2 regions of the Trinickia sp. LjRoot230 genome follow, and region 1 is predicted to be linked to the other one. Evidence: riboswitches for the same ligand, from Rfam matches in the RefSeq annotation. Region 1 holds a riboswitch; the other holds the start of a gene.
What was found. Region 1 has a riboswitch for cobalamin ahead of ACSQ20_RS21100 (HoxN/HupN/NixA family nickel/cobalt transporter). Riboswitches for the same ligand answer to the same signal wherever they lie in the genome.
Positions count from the first base shown of each region.

Region 2: another riboswitch for cobalamin. It lies ahead of ACSQ20_RS15380 (TonB-dependent receptor plug domain-containing protein); the one in region 1 lies ahead of ACSQ20_RS21100 (HoxN/HupN/NixA family nickel/cobalt transporter).

Region 1 is NZ_CAXUQX020000002.1:461,277-471,308, forward strand. Features, by position in the region: gene cobN (cobaltochelatase subunit CobN) at 1-1,497, opposite strand, end outside; gene cobW (cobalamin biosynthesis protein CobW) at 1,504-2,601, opposite strand; gene ACSQ20_RS21100 (HoxN/HupN/NixA family nickel/cobalt transporter) at 2,648-3,709, opposite strand; cobalamin riboswitch at 3,864-4,146, opposite strand; cobalamin riboswitch at 4,207-4,433, shown strand; gene ACSQ20_RS21105 (cobalamin biosynthesis protein) at 4,510-4,932, shown strand; gene cobO (cob(I)yrinic acid a,c-diamide adenosyltransferase) at 4,964-5,566, shown strand; gene ACSQ20_RS21115 (cobyrinate a,c-diamide synthase) at 5,569-6,867, shown strand; gene ACSQ20_RS21120 (GlsB/YeaQ/YmgE family stress response membrane protein) at 6,909-7,163, opposite strand; gene ACSQ20_RS21125 (L-histidine N(alpha)-methyltransferase) at 7,308-8,252, opposite strand; gene ACSQ20_RS21130 (DUF3564 family protein) at 8,809-9,168, shown strand; gene ACSQ20_RS21135 (alpha-ketoglutarate-dependent dioxygenase AlkB family protein) at 9,306-9,953, opposite strand.
Region 2 is NZ_CAXUQX020000001.1:3,374,920-3,384,951, reverse strand. Features, by position in the region: gene ilvD (dihydroxy-acid dehydratase) at 1-1,049, opposite strand, end outside; gene ACSQ20_RS15415 (LysR substrate-binding domain-containing protein) at 1,230-2,228, shown strand; gene lgt (prolipoprotein diacylglyceryl transferase) at 2,298-3,197, shown strand; gene ACSQ20_RS15405 (SIMPL domain-containing protein) at 3,249-3,986, opposite strand; gene ACSQ20_RS15400 (EVE domain-containing protein) at 4,072-4,536, opposite strand; RNA gene ssrS (6S RNA) at 4,606-4,787, opposite strand; gene ACSQ20_RS15390 (cell division protein ZapA) at 4,836-5,159, opposite strand; gene ACSQ20_RS15385 (ATPase) at 5,156-5,527, opposite strand; cobalamin riboswitch at 5,697-5,928, shown strand; gene ACSQ20_RS15380 (TonB-dependent receptor plug domain-containing protein) at 6,016-7,911, shown strand; gene ACSQ20_RS15375 (FecCD family ABC transporter permease) at 7,931-8,983, shown strand; gene ACSQ20_RS15370 (ABC transporter ATP-binding protein) at 8,980-9,786, shown strand; gene cobT (nicotinate-nucleotide--dimethylbenzimidazole phosphoribosyltransferase) at 9,893-10,032, shown strand, end outside.

The sequences.
Region 1 (10,032 bases):
ATGCCAACCGGCGATCATGAAACGGCCTCGCCGAATCGTTGGATCGCGTTCGGGCGGCCCCCAACGCGCGTTCAGCGCCTGCTTGACATCGTCCGGCAACGCGTCGAAGCATGTGAGGTAGTCATCGAGCGAAAAGCTTTGCAGCGCCGGGCGCAGGCTTCGCATATTGGGCTCGTTCGTCACACCTTGCGTCAGCATGCGCATCAGCGCATCGCTATCGTCGGGCACGTTGTCGACGCGATAGCCCGCATCGCGCAACATTGAAAGGATCGCGACGACAGACGCCGGCGTGTCAAGCCCGACGCCGTTGCCGATCCGCCCTTCGCTAGTCGGATAATTCGCAAGCACGAGCGCAAGCCGTTTTTCACCGTTGCGGATATGTCGCAGCCGGCACCAATGTCGGCTCAGTTCCGCCACGAAGGCAATGCGCTCGGCATCGGGTTGATAGCGGACCACATCGACTTCCGTCTGCGCGCATCGATACGCGAGGCCTTTGAAGCTGATCGCTCGCGTAATGATCCGTCCATCGACCTCAGGCAATGCGATGTGCATTGCGATATCGCGCGCATTCAACCCTTGATTGTCGTTAAGCCAGCTCTCGCGGCTTGCGCTGGACAAAATGACTTGCATCACCGGCGCGTCGCCGGCGAGCACGAACGGCTCGGGGTCGTCGATAGCGGACGCGGCAAATGACGTGGTATTGAGCACGAGCGCTGCATCATGCTCGGCGCAAAGGCGTGCGACGACATCGCGGCATACCGTGTCTTTGAGCGAGGTGACCGCAACCGGCAGCGGATTCATCTGCCGCACTTCGAGCGCTTCGATGAGCGCATCGAACGCCGCCGTATTAGCGGCTTGAAGATGCGCGCGATAAAAGAGTATTGCGACGACTGGCGCACCGGCGCACCAACGTGATTGCCAATCGGCGATGGTCGGCGTATCGCGTTGTGGATGATAGAGCGCCGCAGACGGCAGCGGAACAGGCGGCGGTGGCTCGCTCCCCCAACCGAATCCATGCCAGGCGATCGCGCGCAAAAACGCTTGTGCGTTCGTCGGCCCGCCTTCGCGCAGATAACGCCACAGCAATCGCGAGAGCGATGCATCGGCGGTACTTTTGGCGATGAGGTTTTCGTCCTCCTGCAAATCACCCGAAAACATGACGAGCAGTTGACGCTTGTGCCTTGCCAGCTCGCCGATACGTTCGATGCCGTAGGGCCAATAAGCCTCGCCGCCAAGATGATCGATGACGATCACGCGTGCATGCTGCAACACGTCGTCGATATAAAAATCGACGGACGCTGGCTGCCGCAGATAAGCCAGGTTCGCCAGACGCAGGCTCGGAAAGCCTGCGCCGAGCCGTTCGACGACGCTCGCCAGCAACGACAGCGTCGTATCGGCCGAGCTCATCACGACGATGTCAGCGGGCTGTTGATCGATCCGCACGACACCGGCCGCATCGTCGACGAAGCCGCCAGGCACGGTACGCAATAAGTGCATGATGTATCAGACCGGTTGCACTTCGGCCGCAAGCGCCGCATCGAATGCACGCTGCAGCAGCGCTTGATCGAGGCCCTGCCCGATCAGCACGAAACGGCTGGTGAGCGATTCGTGCGGTTGCCAGCGCCGGTCGAAATAACTGTCGAATCGTCGACCGACGCCTTGAATCACAAGACGCATCGGTGCACCCGGCAGCGCGGCAAAACCTTTGGCGCGATAAATCGCATGCGCCTCGACAAGCCGCCGCAGCGCGGCGACGGCCGCCTCACGCGTGGCAGGATGACCGCTGACAACAACTGAATCGAATTCATCGTGATGATGATCGTGATGATCTCCATCGGCCGAGCCGTGATGATCTTCGCGCAGATGAATGGCTGCTTCGGATGCGGATTCGAGGCCTAGCAGCGCATGCAAATCGAGCGCGCCCATTTGCGCGCGCACGATCTTGACCTGCGCGGGAATTTCTTCGCGAACGAGTGCCTCGACTGCAGCGCTTTGCATGTCGTCGAGCAAGTCAACTTTATTGAGCACCACGAGATCGGCCGCGCACAACTGATCTTCGAACAGCTCGTGCAACGGCGATTCATGGTCAAGATTGGGATCGGCTTTGCGCTGCGCATCGACGGCATCGGGATCGGCCGCGAATTGCCCGCTGGCGACAGCCGCGCCATCAACGACGGTCACCACAGCATCGACAGTAAATCCCGTCTTGATGGACGGCCAGTTGAAAGCCTGCACGAGCGGCTTTGGTAATGCGAGACCCGACGTCTCGATCAGCACATGATCGAGACCATCGCGACGTTCGATCAACTGCTCCATCACGGGCAAGAATTCCTCTTGCACGGTGCAGCACAGGCAACCGTTGGCTAGCTCATAAAGCGAGCCGGCCTCTTCGTTCTCACCGCCGCTGCCATCGTCGGTGCATCCGATGCCGCATCCTTTGAGGATTTCGCCGTCGATGCCGAGCTCGCCGAACTCATTGACGATGACGGCAATACGCAAGCCGCGCGCGTTGCCGAGAATATGGCGCAGCAAGGTGGTTTTGCCGCTGCCGAGAAAGCCGGTGACGATCGTCACCGGAATTTTGCGCATGGAAGTCTGCATCTGATGCCTCAATCTTTATCGAAAAAACAATCAAATCGACGTTCATTCAAGTCGACACAGTCACATCGATTTTGTCGTAGCGCTTCACGCGGTAAATCAACGCCGAAGCAGCCCAACTCAATACGAAGATGCCGATAACGAAATAGCCAAGCAATCCGAAGTGCGCGGCGATATTGCCGATGAAATCCCAAAATCCGCCTTTAAGCTGCAGCTTGTCGGCCGCCAGCGCGAGCGCTTCGACGCTGCCGATCACGAGCGCCACGACGACCGAGACGAATGTGATCGTCATGTTGTAGTAGATCTTGCGGATGGGCCGCACGAACGCCCATTGATATGCACCGGTCATCAGAATGCCATCGGTCGTATCGACGAGCGACATGCCGGCCGTAAAAAGCAGCGGTAATGCGGCGACGGACCAGACCGACATCCCGCCCGAGGCTTGCGTCGCCGAGATGCCGAAAAGCGCGACCTCGGTGGCGGTATCGAAACTGAGGCCAAACAGCAGCCCGATCGGATAAAGATGCCAACTACGCGAGGCAAGTGCAAAAAGCGGGCGAAACACGCGGGCGAGGAACCCGCGCGAACCGAGCAGCAAATCGAGGTCTTCTTCGACCAGCGGTTCACCGCGGCGCGCAGCGCGAAACGTGCGCCAAAGCGATAGCAGGATAGTCATATTGGCAAGCGCGAGCACCAACAGAAAAAAGGCCGATATGCTCGTGCTGATCAAACCGCCCACCGCTTTCAATTGCGAAAAATGTGTCGTCAGCGTCGCAGCCGTCAGCGCAACGGCAATCGACATCACGATGATCACCGTCGAATGTCCGAGCGAAAAGAAAAAGCCGGTACCGAGCGGGTTGCGACGTTCCTGCAGCAGCTTGCGCGTCACGTTGTCGATCGCGGCGATATGATCCGCGTCGACGGCATGTCGCAGCCCGAACGTATAAGCGAGCAAAGCGGTACCGAGTAGTACCGGCTGACCGCGAAACGCCACGAACGCCCATACCCATGCGCCCACATTGAATGCCAGTAGCACGGCATAGATACCGGCCACTTTCCTGCGCAACGCAGTTGAACTGTCGTTGAAGAGCCCACAGACGGACTTGAGCACGGTTGACCTCTGGCTTAAGCGAAACCCGAATTGACGTGGACGCAGCACATCGTGCAAAGCAATGCGATGTTGTGTGCAAATTGCGAATTGCCAACTGCGAAGCGCAAAGCGCGAAGTGCGAAGACGTCCTGGCCGGCATGCCACCTACCCGCGGCATCCGTCCTCCCCTCTGGCCGGTATCCGGGCTTGCGAAAGCGCCGCTTCACCTTCCCACGCGAGTAGTGATATTTCTTGCGCAGTGGTTACCATACACGCGCGACCTTGCGCGCATGCATCGAAGCCGGCGTTGCATCGCTTGCGCGATGCGTTCGCTTAACCGTTGCGGGGGCAGCACAGGCTGGCGATATCGAACAGCGACTGTCGCGACACGCTCCTGTTTCCCGTTTAACTGCGCGCGCAGGAATGCGCACGCGAGCACCAGATTGGGAGCGAGTGTAGGTCGCTCAGCACCGACCGTCAAGGAACGGTACAGAAACGGTATAGCTAATTTGCTGTGATATCGTATGCCTCGCGTCTGGTGCTCGCATGCGCGTTCGCGCCTGCAGTTAAACGGGAAACAGGAGGGCGAACGTGCCTTTGCCTGTGCTGTCCCCGCAACGGTCAACCGCCAGCGGATCAATCGATCCTGCACGCTCTTCAAAGCCACTGTCCGCGTGTGCCGGGTACGGGAAGGCGAAGATGCGAGGCGGCCAGCCCGGATACCGGCCGGCGCAAGGGGCGGCCATGAGTCCGCCGAACGCCATGGCCGCGGGGGACGGTCCACGGCGCATCGCGCTGCCGCGCGCCACGTCCAGCATCACATGAGCCTTGTGTCACCCCTACTACCGCCACCGCTGCGCGCCGCGCTTACTGTTGGCATCGGCTGCCGGCGCGGTGTTTCAATCGACGAAATCGAAGCCGCGGTGCACGCGGCGCTTGGCGAGCGCGCGCTCGATCATGTTGATCGGGTGGCCACGATTGCGTCGAAAGCGGACGAGCCTGCGCTCATTGCGTTTTGCACGCATTACCGGTTGCCGCTCACCACGTTTTCCTCAGACGTCATCAATGCCTGTCTCGAGGCCAATCCAACGCTTGCGGCTTCGCCTGCGGCACGTCGACACCAGGGCGTGCGCGGCGTGTGCGAACCATGTGCGCTGCTTGCGACACCGGGCGGCCAGCTCGTGGTGGGCAAGCAGACGCTCGGCCGTGTCGCCGTCGCTATTGCGGCCGTACCCGAACCTTGAACAGACTCCATGGAGCAACGAGGACCAACCGATGAAAACCGATCCCGAATCGCATCAACGCATGACGCAACGGCGCCGCGACGGTCATGAAAAAAAACAAGCGGCCGCGACCGTCGAAAAAGGGCTTTTGATCGTCCATACCGGCAACGGCAAAGGCAAGAGCACGGCCGCGTTCGGCATGGCCGTACGGATGCTCGGGCATAACGAGCGCATTGGTGTCGTGCAGTTCATCAAGGGCGCGCTGCATACGTCGGAGCGCGATTTCCTGGGCGGCCATCCGCAATGCGATTTCGTCACGATGGGCGACGGCTATACATGGAACACACAAAATCGCGAAGCCGATATGGCCACCGCGCGCAAAGGCTGGAATGAAGCGGTCCGAATGATCGAAAGCGGGGAATATCGAATGGTGATCCTCGACGAGCTCAATACGGTGCTCAAGTATGAATATCTGCTGGAGGACGAAGTGCTCGCCGTCTTGCAGGCGCGCAAACCGATGCAACATGTCGTCGTCACGGGCCGGCATGCCTCCGACGCGTTGATCGACGCCGCCGATCTCGTTACCGAAATGCGGCTCGTGAAGCATCCGTATCGCGAACAAGGCGTAAAGGCGCAGCGCGGCGTGGAGTTCTGACGGTGCCCGCATGCTCCGCTCTTTTTATCAGCGCACCGGCGTCAGGCCAGGGCAAGACCACGATTACCGCAGGTCTCGCACGGCTGCATCGAAGGCATGGGCGGCGCGTACGCGTCTTCAAGGCAGGCCCTGACTTTCTCGATCCGATGATTCTCTCGCGCGCGAGTGCAGCGCCGGTCCTTTCGCTGGATCTGTGGATGGTCGGCGAGCCGGCGTGCCGCCAATTGCTTGCGGATGCGGCAGCCGATGCCGATCTGATCCTCGTCGAAGGCGTGATGGGGCTTTTCGACGGCACGCCCTGCAGCGCCGACCTCGCCGCGACATTCAACCTACCCGTCGCCGCGGTGATTTCCGCGAAGGCCATGGCGCAGACGTTCGGGGCCGTCGCGCTCGGGCTCGCGCGTTATCGACAAGACGTTCGGCTCCATGGTGTATTCGCGAACCACGTTGCCTCGCCCGGTCACGCGCAGATGCTCGAACGTGCGCTGCCAGGTGATATTCGCTGGCTCGGCCATGTCGCTCCTTCGGAGGAAATCGGCCTGCCTTCGCGGCACCTCGGTTTGCATCAGGCTGATGAGATCGCTGGACTCGAAGCTCGCATCGATAAAGCAGCCGATGCACTCATCGGCACGGCGCTGGCCGAACTGCCGCCGGCCGTCGAGTTCGGGCCCGCGTCGCAAGCCGCCGTACCCAGACTGCTCGCTGACCGACACATCGCGATTGCCTGCGACGCAGCGTTTTCATTTATCTATCCCGCGAACACACGCCTTCTCGAAGCGCTTGGCGCGCGAGTCAGCTACTTTTCGCCGCTGGCAGACGAACCGTTACCCGACCTGGCCGATGCGCTCTATTTGCCGGGCGGCTATCCGGAACTGCACGTCGACGCGCTCGCAATGGGTCTACGCACTGCCACGTCGATTCGCGACCATGTCGCGGCGGGCAAGCCAGTCGTCGCGGAATGTGGTGGCATGCTCTATCTGGTCGAAACATTGACCGATCGTGCCGGCACGGTCGCGCCGATGCTGGGCGTGCTGCCGGGGCGTGCGGTCATGCAAGCTCGACTCGCTGCGTTGGGCATGCAGCAGATGATGACGGCACACGGCGCGATGACGGGCCACACGTTTCACTACTCGCACCTGACGACGCCGCTCAAGCCGATAGGTCATGCGACGCGGCCATCGAGCGACCAGCCGGGCGAGCCGATATTCCGGCATGGCTCGATCGTCGCCAGCTACATGCATGGTTATTGGCCTTCGAACCCGGGCCTGACGGCGGCACTTTTTTGCGGCGAGGCGTTTTGAACCCGTTCCAAACCCGACCTGCCGCAATTTAGAACTACTAACTAACCGCGCTTGATCAATCTCACAATCAAAATGAGAATGATCGCTCCCGCCGTGGCGGTAATAATGGAAGAAATCCATCCTCCACCAAGGTTGATATGGAGCAACCCCGCCAACCACCCGCCGACGAGAGCGCCAACGAGGCCAACGACGATATCGCCCAATAGCCCGAATCCGCCGCGGCCGAGGATGACGCCGGCAAGCCAGCCCGCAATGATGCCGATGATGAGCCAAGCAATGATTCCGTGAGATGCCATCATGAGGTGATGCTCCTTTTTTGTGATTTCGACTCGGTGCGATTTGCACTGAAGCGTCCGTCGATCGGACAACACCTGTCACCCCGGCAGCTGCCCGGTCGAAGACGCTAGTGTGCCATGCGCCGCGGGAATGTCAGATGAAACTTACGGAGCCTCCGCGCTTCGTTCAGCAACAACTGCCGTCACGACCGAATAGGTACCGGAATCGGCGTCCTCGAATGCCACTTCCGCGAAACCGGCTGCCTCTAACGCCGCTTTGAGACCCTCATGCGTAAAGCGTAATGAGGTGAACGCAACGATCTGTTCACCTTGCGCAAGCGAAATGTCGGTGCCATCGATCACGACATCCTTGTTCAGCGTGAAAATCCCCTCAATGCCGGGAGCCTCGTCGTTCCAGATGATTTCGAGCTTGCCGGCATCCGCAATACCAAGCCGCCGAAGCGGTGCGGTAATCAGCTTCGTGTAGGCGTCACTCCGATATCCCTTCAGTGTGTTGTCTATTGCCGCGCGATCAGGCGGTGCCATCGCGACGCCCATCATTAAACGCGCGCCATAAGGCGCGCATGCATGAATGTTATCGAGCATGTTCTTTCTGCCTTGCGGAGTGGGATTGCCGAAGGTTTGTCCGAGCATCGCGATGAGCGTCTTTTCGCCCGCAATATCGGAAGGCCGTGTGGCTCGCGAAATGGCCCCTCGATCTTCGAAATCGACCTTTTTGAACTGCCGCGAAACTTCGCGTTCAGGATGATCGTTCGCGTACGTCGTTATCGTCTGTTGCGCTAACTCCATCATTTTGTCGTTGATGTCAAAGGCTACATATCGAACCTGGCGCGAGGTCAATTCGTCGATACATGCCGCTGCCTTGGCACCGCTTCCCGGTCCGACTTCCATAAAAAGCGTGTAGTCGCGGCCGTATTTTTCAAACAGGCGGACGATCAACCCCCACTCCGTTCTTGCGATGCCGTAATCCGGGTTGCCGGACGCCTCGACCCACATATCGGGGGACAACTCGTATTGGAGGTTAACGGGGATTTTCCATCGGCCATCGTCGGTATCGCGGATCAAAGACTGCCTAAGGCGCCTAGTCAATTCCGCTTCTCGTAAGAAAGACACGACGGTGCGCGGAGATTGCATCAACGAGAACCTCGTTTGGCGAGGCGGCAATGCCTGGTCCGTCACTCCCCGCGGCGCCCTGGAAGTAGGAAACCGCGGGTCGGTTGATCGCAACGTTGGCTTACCGGGCTCGCGGTTTCCGGCTTCCACGTCGTCACCGCCTCGATGAATCGGGTAGCTCTCGCTCGCATCCCATCCCTCGTGGCCTACAGCATTGGGCCTCATTTTGTGGTTCCTTATTTAATTAATGCTCTTATAAATAACGTTCAACAAATTGTTCTGCCCGCCAATAGCGAAGCCTTATAACCGCGAACGAACCTTTATGTGACAGGGGCGGGCGTGCCGCGCGGGAGATGGAACAGTCCCTATTTGCTTGCCCTCCGATAAGTAAATGAGTTGGCTTCGTGCCGCAAAGCGCCTACATTGATAGTCTGCCGTTTCGCCAAGGGGCATGTCCGAGATCGGAAACCGAGGAGAAAACGCAGGAGAATTAGGGGACTGATTGATACAACCCCATTTAGAGAGGCTTTCGATGAGGCTTACGATTTTGATAAACGGGCCCGATCCCACCGTGAATCATGATTACGCCGTGCTCTGGCTAGACACTAAAGAGCGCGTTTGGTCAAGAGAGTCGCACGAGGGCATCGAACTCCCGCCGTGGGGCGAGGTGCGCGACGAAGGTGGTGTAACAAAGCTCTGTGGACATCAGACCGAAACACCGGTGTGCACATTGAGTGGGTTACACGTGGACCGCTATGAGCGCGTCGCGGCTGCACAAGGCGCCGCCGAATGGGCGTGCGCGTCCCAGCATTCCCCGGTGGGAGGCGTTTGGCGGCTGCAGGCTGTCGAAAAGAAATCGATCGAGCCAGAAAACAGCGTTTTCCCGCATTAATGTGGGACAACGAGTCGCGGCCCTGCCGCAGCCAAGCGGCCATTAGACAGCACGTGCACGCCGGTCGCCGTGCACCGGCACGCACGTGTTATGCGCATAAACTTTTATAAGTTTTTTAAGATAACTGCATCGACTAGTCACGACGACGAAGTTCCCTCCTCGCGCACCTCGCTTGAGCGCGGCGACACCGAGCGGAACGTCAGATTGATACGCTCGCCGATCAGGCCCGGTGCTTTGGGGACACGGTGACGCCATTGCGCCTGCGTCGCCCCTCGCATGACCAGCAAGCTGCCGTTGGTCAACTCGAATGATCGGACGACGCCGGTTGCGTTGTGCCGCAAGTCAAAGCGACGGGCGACACCCAGGCTCAGCGATGCAATGACCGGCGTCGGCCCCAATTCAGGCTCCCTGTCGGCGTGCCAGCCCATGCTGTCGACGCCGCTGCGATAGCGGTTCAGCAGCACGCTGTTGAATGTTGCCCCCGTCGTCGCTTCAATACTTCGCTTGAGGTCGAGCACAGTGGAAGTCCACGGTTGCGGCTCATTACGGATGCCCGAGTAGACGTAGACCGTTCCGGGGTCGCCCTGCCAGGCCGTCAGACGCGGCAATGGCTTGATGCCACCAGGCGTGCCGATCTTGTCCTGTTTCCAGACGACTTCACTGAGCAGCCGTTCCAACGTACCTGCGGCAGCGTCGGAGGGCAGCCAACAGGGATGCCAGTCGACCTCCGGCTCGGGGAGCTCGACGAAGCCAGGAAGCGGTGGTTGCGCTCGATTAGCCTGCATATGCCGATAACGCGGTAAGGAATTCATGCAATAGTTTAACGTCGCGACGCGTATCGGTTGTACGCGGTGTCGTGCGGGT
Region 2 (10,032 bases), on a different contig from region 1:
GCGAGCGTCTTGCCGGTGATCGTGATGCAATCGCCGTGCAGCAAGCCTGCATCGAGCAGAATCTTCATGACCTGCGGAATGCCGCCCGCGCGATGCAGGTCGGTTGCCACATACTCGCCCGACGGCTTCAGGTTGCAGATGACAGGCACGCGCCGGCGCACGCGCTCGAAGTCGTCGATCGTCCACTCGACTTCGGTTGCATGGGCGATGGCGAGATAGTGCAACACGGCGTTGGTCGAGCCGCCCGTGGCCATGATGACAGCCACCGCATTTTCGATCGACTTGCGCGTGATGATGTCGCGCGGCTTCAGGTCTTGCTTGACCGCCTCGACGAGCACGCGTGCCGATTCCGCGGCCGAGGTCACTTTCTCGTCATCGGGGTTGGCCATCGTCGACGAGTAGAGCAGCGACATGCCGAGCGCTTCGAACGACGAGCTCATCGTATTGGCCGTGTACATGCCGCCGCACGAGCCGGTGCTTGGGCAGGCGTGCTGCTCGATGCCATCGAAATCCTCTTGCGTCATACGCCCGGCTGTGAATTCGCCAACGGCCTCGAACGACGAGACGATCGTCAGATCCTTGCCCTTCCAGTTGCCCGGGCGGATCGTGCCGCCATACACATAGATGCCCGGCACGTTGATGCGCGCGAGCGCGATCATGCCGCCCGGCATGTTCTTGTCGCACCCGCCGATCACGACCACGCCGTCCATCCACTGACCCTGCACGCAAGTCTCGATGCAATCGGCAATGACTTCGCGCGAGACGAGCGAGTATTTCATGCCTTCCGTGCCCATCGACATGCCGTCGGAAATCGTCGGCGTGCCGAAAATCTGCGGATTCGCGTTCGCGTCCTTGACCGCTGCAACGGCCGCGTCGGCCAGGCGCTGCAAGCCGGCGTTGCACGGCGTGATGGTGGAGTGTCCGTTGGCAACGCCGATCATCGGCTTGTCGAAATCGTCCTTTTCGTAGCCGAGCGCGTAATACATCGAGCGGTTCGGCGCGCGCGCGACACCCTGGGTGATGTTTTTGGAGCGGCGGTTATAAGGCATGGTGGGGACTCCGGTTCGTTCGCGGGTTATTTGGTTTGCATCTGCGAAAAAGCGGCGGATCAGCGTCTTTTCGTTGTCTCACCGGCCGCTTGAGCGCCAAGGTCGCGCCAGAATGCCCTGACTCACAACATGTGTCCAATATATTATTCAGCACTGATTAGGTCGAAAAGGATATCAACGATGCCCCCCGATTTGCGCCAGCTTCGCTATTTTGTCGCCGTCGCCGAAGAACGGCATTTCGGGCGTGCCGCGCAGCGCTTGTCGATGACGCAGCCGCCGCTCTCGCAGGCAATCCGCTCGCTCGAAGAGGCGCTTGGCGTCGAATTGTTTGCGCGCACGAAGCGTACCGTCGAATTGACGGCGGTCGGGGCCGATTTGCTGCCGGAAGTGCGCAAGCTGCTCGCCCTGGCCGACGGGCTGCGCCCGTTGGCGCAAAGTCTGGTGCGCGGGGAGGCAGGCTCGCTTGCGCTGGCATTCGTCTCGACGGCCGATTACGGTTTGCTGCCGCAGTTGTTGCGCGAATTTGCGGTGCGCTATCCGCGCGTGCGGCTGCAGCTTGCCGAGGCGACGAGCGACGTTCAGATAGAGGAACTCGTCGCGGGCCGCATTGACGCGGGGCTTATCATTCCGCCGCTGCCGCCGCGCCATGCGGCGTCGTTGAGCTATTTGCCGGTCATGCGCGAGCCGCTCGTCGCGGCATTGCCAAGCACGGCGGTGTTGGGTGCGCATCGTGCGGGCCGGGCCCGAGGCCGAGTCCAAGGCCAGCTAAGCGGCGAGCCGCCCGATTGGGACGACGCGCCTGTCACGCTTACCGAACTGGCCGAATTACCGCTCGTGATCTTCCCTCGCCGTTTGGCGCCAGGCTTTTATGACATCATTACGGGCTGCTATGGCGCGGCGGGTTTGACGCCGCGCATCGGGCAGGAGGCGATCCAAATGCAGACGATCGTCAGCCTCGTGTCTGCGGGCATGGGCGTCGCGCTCGTGCCGCAGTCGTTGCGCAACTTGCGCCGCACCGGCGTGGTCTATCGTCCGCTGGCCGAGCGCGCGCCGATCGTCGAGACAGGGCTCGTTTGGCGCACAGCCGAAGTCAGCCCGGTGCTGGCCGGGTTGCTCGATGTCGTGCGCAGCCATGTCGCGGCGGCTTCGGCGCTTACGCGTCGCGGCCGCAAAGCCTGATTCGTTCCATCGCTCCATCAACTGTTCGAACCCGTTCACATTACTGCTCAACGCCCGATACCACACACGATGCTGATCCATCCCAATTTCGATCCGATTGCCATTCATCTCGGGCCGCTCGCCGTGCGCTGGTACGGCCTCATGTACCTCGTCGCGTTCGTGATGGCGATCGTCGTCGGGCGGCTGCGGCTGCGGATGCCGCACGTCGCGGCGCAAGGCTGGAACGTGCGCGATATCGACGACATGCTGTTTTACGGCGTGCTTGGCACGATCATTGGCGGGCGCCTCGGCTATGTCTTGTTTTACAAACCGGACTATTACTTCATGCACCCGCTCGACGTGTTCAAGGTCTGGCAAGGGGGCATGTCGTTTCATGGCGGTTTTCTCGGCGTAACGTTGGCCATGGTGCTATTCGCGTTTCAGCGCAAGCGAACCTGGCTGCAGGTTACTGATTTCGTCGCGCCGATGGTGCCGGCGGGGCTCGCGGCGGGCCGGCTCGGCAACTTCATCAACGGGGAGTTGTGGGGTCGCGTGACGGACCCGTCAGCGCCCTGGGCGATGATGTTCCAAAGTGCGTCGGAAGACGATGCCCATTGGCTGATCACGCACCCGGTGCTCGCGGCCAAGTGGCATCTCGTCGAGATTTTCGCGCAATACCACATGCTGCCCCGGCATCCGTCCGAACTCTATGAAATCGCGCTCGAAGGCATCGTGCTCTTTTTCGTGCTCTGGTTCTTTGCGCGTAAGCCGCGTCCGGTCGGCGCGGCGTCGGCTGTCTTTCTGATCGGCTATGGGCTTGCCCGTTTCATCGTTGAATTTGCGCGCGAGCCCGACGATTTTCTCGGCTTGCTCGCGCTTGGATTCTCGATGGGGCAATGGCTTTCGATACCGATGATCGTCGCCGGCGTTGCGCTTTTCGCTTGGTCGTACCGGCGCGCAAGTAAGGAGCCGGCAGCGCTTGCGCGCTAAACACCGGGCGGGCCGTGACGCGAGTGCGGCGCGTGCTGCCCCGTGTCGTCGTCAGCGGCTCATTTGCACCGAGCCCGAGACATTCACTGTTACACGCGCTTTGCCGGCTTCGATGGGCAGCGGCGCCGCCTCGGGCGCCGCCATCGCGCGCATCGCGAACATCGGGCGCGGCGACGGCATTTCGCTGCCGATGTTGACCTCGCGTATCGTGTAGCCGCCATAGCCGAACGCACGCGTCGCCGATTCCGCCGCTTTACGGAACGAGGCAATGGCGTCACCCGTCAGCTTGTCGGCGGTCGCGCGTTGTGCCTCCGGCGAGAGCGAAAACGCGACATTGCCCACTTGCATCGTAGTGTTCAATTGGCCAGCAAGCTTCGAGGCGGCGGCGAAATCGCGCGACTCGAGCACGACCTCGGTGCGTCCGCGCCAGGCGGAGATATGGCCGTTACGGTCGGTCGATGGTGAAATCGAAAACGTACCGGTCCGTGCGCTCACGCCGGCCACACCTTTTGCCTGTGCAAGCGCGGCGGCCGTGCGCTTGTTGAGCGCGTCTGTCAACGAGCCCGCATCGGACGCTTCTTGCTCGTAAAAGAGCGTGATGTCGACGACGTCCTGTGCGACTTCATTGCTTGCCTGCGCCGACAGCGACAGCACGCCCGACGGCACGGCGTTCTCGGACATCGGCATCGTGGCGGCGTGGGCCGAACGGGGTGCGAGCGCGGTCAATGCGGTGATCGACATCAGCGTCGTGGCGCTCAGCAATGCGAAGGTGAAGGCGGTTTTTCTCATCTCAGGTCCTTGTTATAGAAACTATCGAAACAGCAGATTGAGAGATTAACCGAGTTCGTATGGCGCGATAGGCAGGCGGTCGTTCCTAGCCTCCGGTCAGTTGCTTGGTGATGAAGCGCCATTCGGCTTCGGTCACCGGCGTGATCGACAACCGGTTGCCCTTGGCGAGCACGCGCATGTTGGCGAGCTCCGGGTGGGCGCGCAACGCGGCGAGCGCAATCAGCGGTGTCTTTTTAACGAAGCGGACGTCGACGAGCATCCACCGCGGTGTTTCCCGCGTCGATTTCGGGTCGAAATAGGGGCTTTTCGGGTCGAATTGCGTCGGGTCCGGATAGGCGCGCGAAACCACTTCGGCCAACCCCGCGATGCCCGGCTCGGGGCAGCTCGAATGATAAAAGAGCACGCCGTCGCCAAGCTGCATCGTGTCGCGCATGAAGTTGCGCGCCTGATAATTGCGTACGCCCGTCCACGGCAATGTGCGTGACTTCGCGGCGAACAGATCGTCGATGCTTGCTTCGCTCGGTTCGGACTTCATCAGCCAATAGCGCATAGTGACTTCCCGTGACACCGCACACGCACCGCAAATGAAAACGGCATCGGAATAACCGATGCCGTTGAATAAATCCCCACCTTGGCCGCTAGGCCGGCATCCTGAACCGAGGATTCAGAATTGGTCGCAGTTAGCCGCACTTCGGGTACATCAGACAGAGTGACGCGCACACCCGTGCTGCAAATTTCCGCAACCGTGCACATGGCATTGGTTCAAGGAATTTATGACCTTGGCGAACCAGGCAGGGAAGCCGTAAAACTTGTGTAAACCTAAACTTTGCGAACGATTACCGCTCGTGCTTACCTAGCTTCAAGGGCTTCGTTTTGCCCCAGTACCGCACCGAGTTGCTCATTCATTTGGCGCATTGTACGCCGGATTTCCTCGGCCGGGAATGCTTCGCCATGACGAATACTTTCCTGCAGCCGCACGAGCTCGGAAGCCAGCGACAGCGCGGCCATCACCGCAATGCGATCGGTACCGCGCACGTTGCTGTGGCTACGCACCTTCGTCATTTCGGTATCGACGCGTGCGACAGCCTCGAGCAGTGCCGCCTCGGTTTCCGGTGAGCAGGCGAGACGATACGTCTGGCCGAGAATCGAGGCTTCGATCTGTTTCGTCGTCATGCGGTGTCTCCGTGCTGGGCAGCGCCGTTGCGTGCCGCTTCGCGTGTTGCCTCAGTTTCGCCCGTGCCGCCCGACAGCAAATCGAGCTGGGAGTCGGCGTCATAGGGGCTCTTGCCGCGCGGCAATTTTTCGAGAATCACGTTCAGGCGGACTTGCGCATCGTCGATCTTCGCAAGCAGCGTGTCGCGCTCGACTTGCAGCGCGTTGCGTTCGTCGCGCAAAAGGGCCAACTCGGCGCGTGCGGCGTCGTTTTCCGCGCGCAATTGCGTGAGTTGCTCTTCGAGCGCGTGACGGGCTTGCTGATGGCGTTCGTTGATCGCAATCAGCAAGCCGATGTTTTGTGACAGGGTTTCGAGTTCGTTAAGCATCTGCGGCGTCCTCTAAAGACTTGTGCATTTTAGCGCGGAATACGGAGCCGTCCGACCTCTGTCTCGTTTCCAGACGTAACAACCCCCCGCATTTTTGTGCCTACGGAGCGTCACGAGACGCCAACCCGGTGCGAATGCGGCGATTCTTGACGGTGTCCATGCGCCGCTCCTACACTTGCGGCACTTTGGTGCCCGCGTGCGGTCCGATGCGCGCGGTTAAACGGGAAACAGGGAGCGAAGTCCGCCCGGACGAGCCAACCTGTGCTGCCCCCGCAACGGTAAGCGATACGCCGCGCGTGACGCGCGCGAGAGAGGTCCGATGCCACTGCGCACTGCGCTGCGTGGGAAGGCGGACCCGATAGGTCGCCAGCCCGGATACCGGCCAAAGGGGGGAGTGCGGCGCATCGTACCAGCGCGTCGCACTTATGACACGGTGGCCTGCGGGTGGCGGGCTGACTGTCTCGTCCGACAGGAAAGACCACACAATAATGTTCTCGACCTTGCTTCACAAGGCGTTGTTCGTTGCGTTCGCTGGCTTGCCGCTGGCCGCGTTCGCTCAAGCTTCGAACGATGTATCGTCACCTTCTGCTGCTTCTGCTGCTTCCGCCGAGGAAAGCGAACAGACGCTCGCACCAGTTGTCGTGACGGCCCAGCGCGCCCCGCAGCCGATCGCCGACGCTATCGCGCAAACGACGCGCTTTACGCGTCGCGACATCGACGACGCGACAGCCACGGACCTGCCCGAGTTGCTCGCGCTTGCACCGGGCGCGCAAATCGCGCGCTCGGGCGGGCCCGGCGCCAATTCGACGCTGATGTTGCGCGGCGGCTCGGCCACGCAGTCACTGGTGCTGATCGACGGCGTGCGCGTCGATTCGGTGAGCCTCGGACAAGCGCAGATCGCGCAAATTCCGCTCGCGCAGATCGATCATGTCGAAGTGGTCAATGGCGACGTCTCCGCGCTTTATGGGTCCGGCGCGATGGGGGGCGTCGTGCAGGTCTTCACGAAGGACGGCGGGGCACACCCGCCGCGCTTTCACTTCTCGCTCGGCTACGGCAGCTATCACACGCAAAAGCAGGAGGCGGGAGTCGAAGGTGCGTTCGACAAAGAGGGCAAGACGACGTTCAGTTTCAATGTGGCGCGCTTCAAGAACGATGGATTCTCATCGATCGACCCCGCTTTGGCGCCGAATGCCAATCCGAATGCAAACGGTTATTTGAACGAGAGCGTGTCGGCGATGGTGCGCCACAAATTCAGCGATAAATGGGACGCCGGCGTGCGCGCGTTCCAGTCCAACGGCAATGCCAGTTTCGATAACGCCTATGGCTCGCCTACCGACATCAACAATCTCTATAGCAAGGTGCGTCAAGCGTCGGTGTTCGCCAACGGCAAGCTGACCGACTGGTGGACCGCGCATTTCACGGCGGCCGAGGGCGACGATCGGAGCGTCGAGAAGGTCAATGGCGTCTACGACAACCGTTTCGATACCGAGAACCGGCAATACACCTGGCAAAACGATTTCAAGCTGACGCCGGAACACAAACTGCAATTGGGCTACGAACATCTCGATCAGCAGCTCGATTCCGATACAGTCAGCGCGCCGCAGCGCCATGTCGATTCGGTATTCGTCGGCTATGCGGGGCGCTTCGGCGCTAACCGGATACAGGCCAATGTGCGGCGCGACCAATATTCGGATTTCGGCGGCGCCAATACCTATTACCTCGGCTATGGCTACGATTTCACCGAGCATTGGTCCGCGACGGGCAGCTATTCCAGCGCATTTCGCGCGCCAAGCTTCGATGACCTCTATTATCCCGGCAGCGGCAATCGATCCATTCGGCCCGAGCGCAGTCATTCGATCGAAGCGGCGCTGCAGTACGCGTCGGATTCGCTCGGGGTGATGCGCTTGACGGCGTTCCAGACCACCTATACCGATCTGATCAACTACGTGGCGACGCAAGGCGGACTCTATTATCTGGCCGAGAACGTCGGCCGTGCGAAAGTGCAGGGCATCGAAGGGTCGTGGCGTGGGCGGATCGGCAAAACGGACGTCCGTGCGGCGCTGACGGTGCAAAATCCTGTCGATGAAGACAACCGGACCGATCTCAATCGGCGTGCAAGGCACTTTGCGTCGTTCTCGGCGAATCGTGGGGTCGGGCCGTGGCGGTTCGGCGGCGAATGGATCGTCAGCGGCGCGCGCAACGATAGCGGCAACACGCTCGGCGGCTACGGCATCGTGAACCTCTCGGCGCGCTATCACGTGACGAAGGCTTGGTACGTCGCAGCGCAAATCCAGAACCTGTTCGACAAGCACTATGAGCTCGCCTATCCCTATAACACCCCGCGGCGCAGTGCGTTCATCACGCTCGGCTGGCAGCAGCAATGATGCCGCTTAACGCCGTCGTATGGCTGGGCAAGCCGCTATGAACCGGCTCGCGTCTGTCGCGCGTGCCCCGATGAACGGCAAGCGTGCCGCGCTGATCTGGCTCGTGCTCGGTAGCTGCGCATTCGCAGTCTTCGTTGCGGCGCTCACGCTAGGGAGTGTCGAGATTTCGCCGACGCGCGCGCTGTTGGCGCTCGTGCATGCGCGTGCGGGCAGCACCGACCCGCTCGACGAAATCGTGCGGACGCTGCGCTTGCCGCGCGCGCTTGCAGGCTTCGCGTGCGGTGGGTTGCTCGCGTTGGCTGGCGCGCTGTTGCAGGTTCTGCTGCGCAATCCGCTGGCCGAACCGTATGTGCTCGGTGTGTCCGGCGGCGCGGCCGTCTTTGCCGTGCTCGCTATGCTCGGAGGGGCGGCATGGTGGCTCGTCGACGCCGCCTCGTTCGCCGGCGCGCTGATCTCCATCGCCCTCGTGCTCGGTTTTGCGCGCCGCGCGTTGAGCGCGGGCGAGCCGCAGGAGGCGTCGCCGCGGCTCTTGCTGACGGGCGTCGTGCTGGCAACGGGATGGGGGGCGTGCATCACGCTGCTGCTGACGGTCGCGCCCGACGAACGGCTGCGCAGCATTCTCTTTTGGCTGACAGGCGATCTGAACGGCGCGGCGAGCCCGTGGCCCGCGCTCGTTGCACTCGCGCTCGCGCTCGCCGTCGCTACGCCTGTTGCGCCTCAACTGAACGTCCTGCTGCGCGGTGAAGCGCTGGCGCTCGCGCTCGGTGTGCCTGCGGGCCGCCTGCGTTTGCGCATCTACCTCGTCGCGTCGCTCGCGGCCGCTGCGGCCGTTACGACGGCTGGCACGATCGGCTTCGTCGGGCTCGTCGTGCCGCACGCGTTGAGGCTCGTCTGCGGCAACGATCAACGCATGCTCGTGCCGGCGTCGGTGCTGGCGGGCGGTGTGGCCGTGATGGGGGCCGATCTTGTCGCGCGCACGATCGTCGCGCCCGCGCAGTTGCCGGTCGGTGTCGTGACGGCCTTGATCGGTGTGCCCGCGTTCTTGTGGATGCTTGCCAGGAGGCGGCGATGAGCGGGCAGCCGTTCGACGCATCTGCGATTTCGCTCGATGTGCGCGGGCTGACGCTGCGCGCAGGCACGCGCACGTTGCTCGCCGATTTCACGCAGACGTATCGTGCGGGCGAAATCTGGTGCATCGCCGGGCCGAACGGTGCCGGCAAAACGACGCTGATCTCGACGCTCGCGGGCCTGTTGCAGCCCGCGCAGGGGCATGTGGCGCTCGACGGCGTGCGCATCGACGCGTGGCCGCAGGCCAGCTTGGCGCGTCGACGAGCGTTGATGCCGCAAAGCACGCATGACGCGTTCAGTGCAAGCGTGCTCGACATCGTGCTTTTGAACCGCTTTCCGTACCTGACCGGCTGGGGCTGGGAGGCCGAGAGCGACCGTGCCGCGGCGCAGGCGGCGCTCGATGCGTTCGCGCTTGGCACGCTCGCGGCGCGCGACGTGCGTTCGCTTTCGGGCGGCGAACGCCAGCGCGTCGCGCTTGCCGCCGCCATCTGTCAGGACGCGCCGCTGGTGTTGCTCGACGAGCCGCTCGCGCATTTGGATCTGCATCATCAGATCGATTGCCTCACCGTGCTTGGAGCATGGCTGCGCGAGGCGCCGCGCACGGTCATATTTTCATGTCACGATCTGAACCTCGCCCGGCGTTTCGCGACGCACGCCGTACTCATGCACGGCGACGGGACTGCCGAGGCAGGTCCTGTACGCGAGGTCCTGACGCCAGCGCTTGCGAGCCGCGCATTTGGCTATCCGCTCGTGCTGATCGAAGCCGAGGGCTATGAGGCGCTCGTGCCGGCGTGGCGGACGTCATGAAATCATCATCTCCGTTCGACGTGGCGGCGTTTTTGCTGTGCGCCTTGCCTGTGTCCGCTTACTTGCTTTTCTTGCCGTTGCAGCACCCAACCGACCCATCCATCGTATGAACGCTCCGCTGCCGTTGCCCGTCGTCCGCCCGCTCGACCGCTCGTTTAGCGCCAAGCTGGTTCGCATCATCGACACTAAAACCAAACCTCCCGGCAGCCTCGGCATGCTCGAAACGCTGGCTTGCCAGATCGGCAC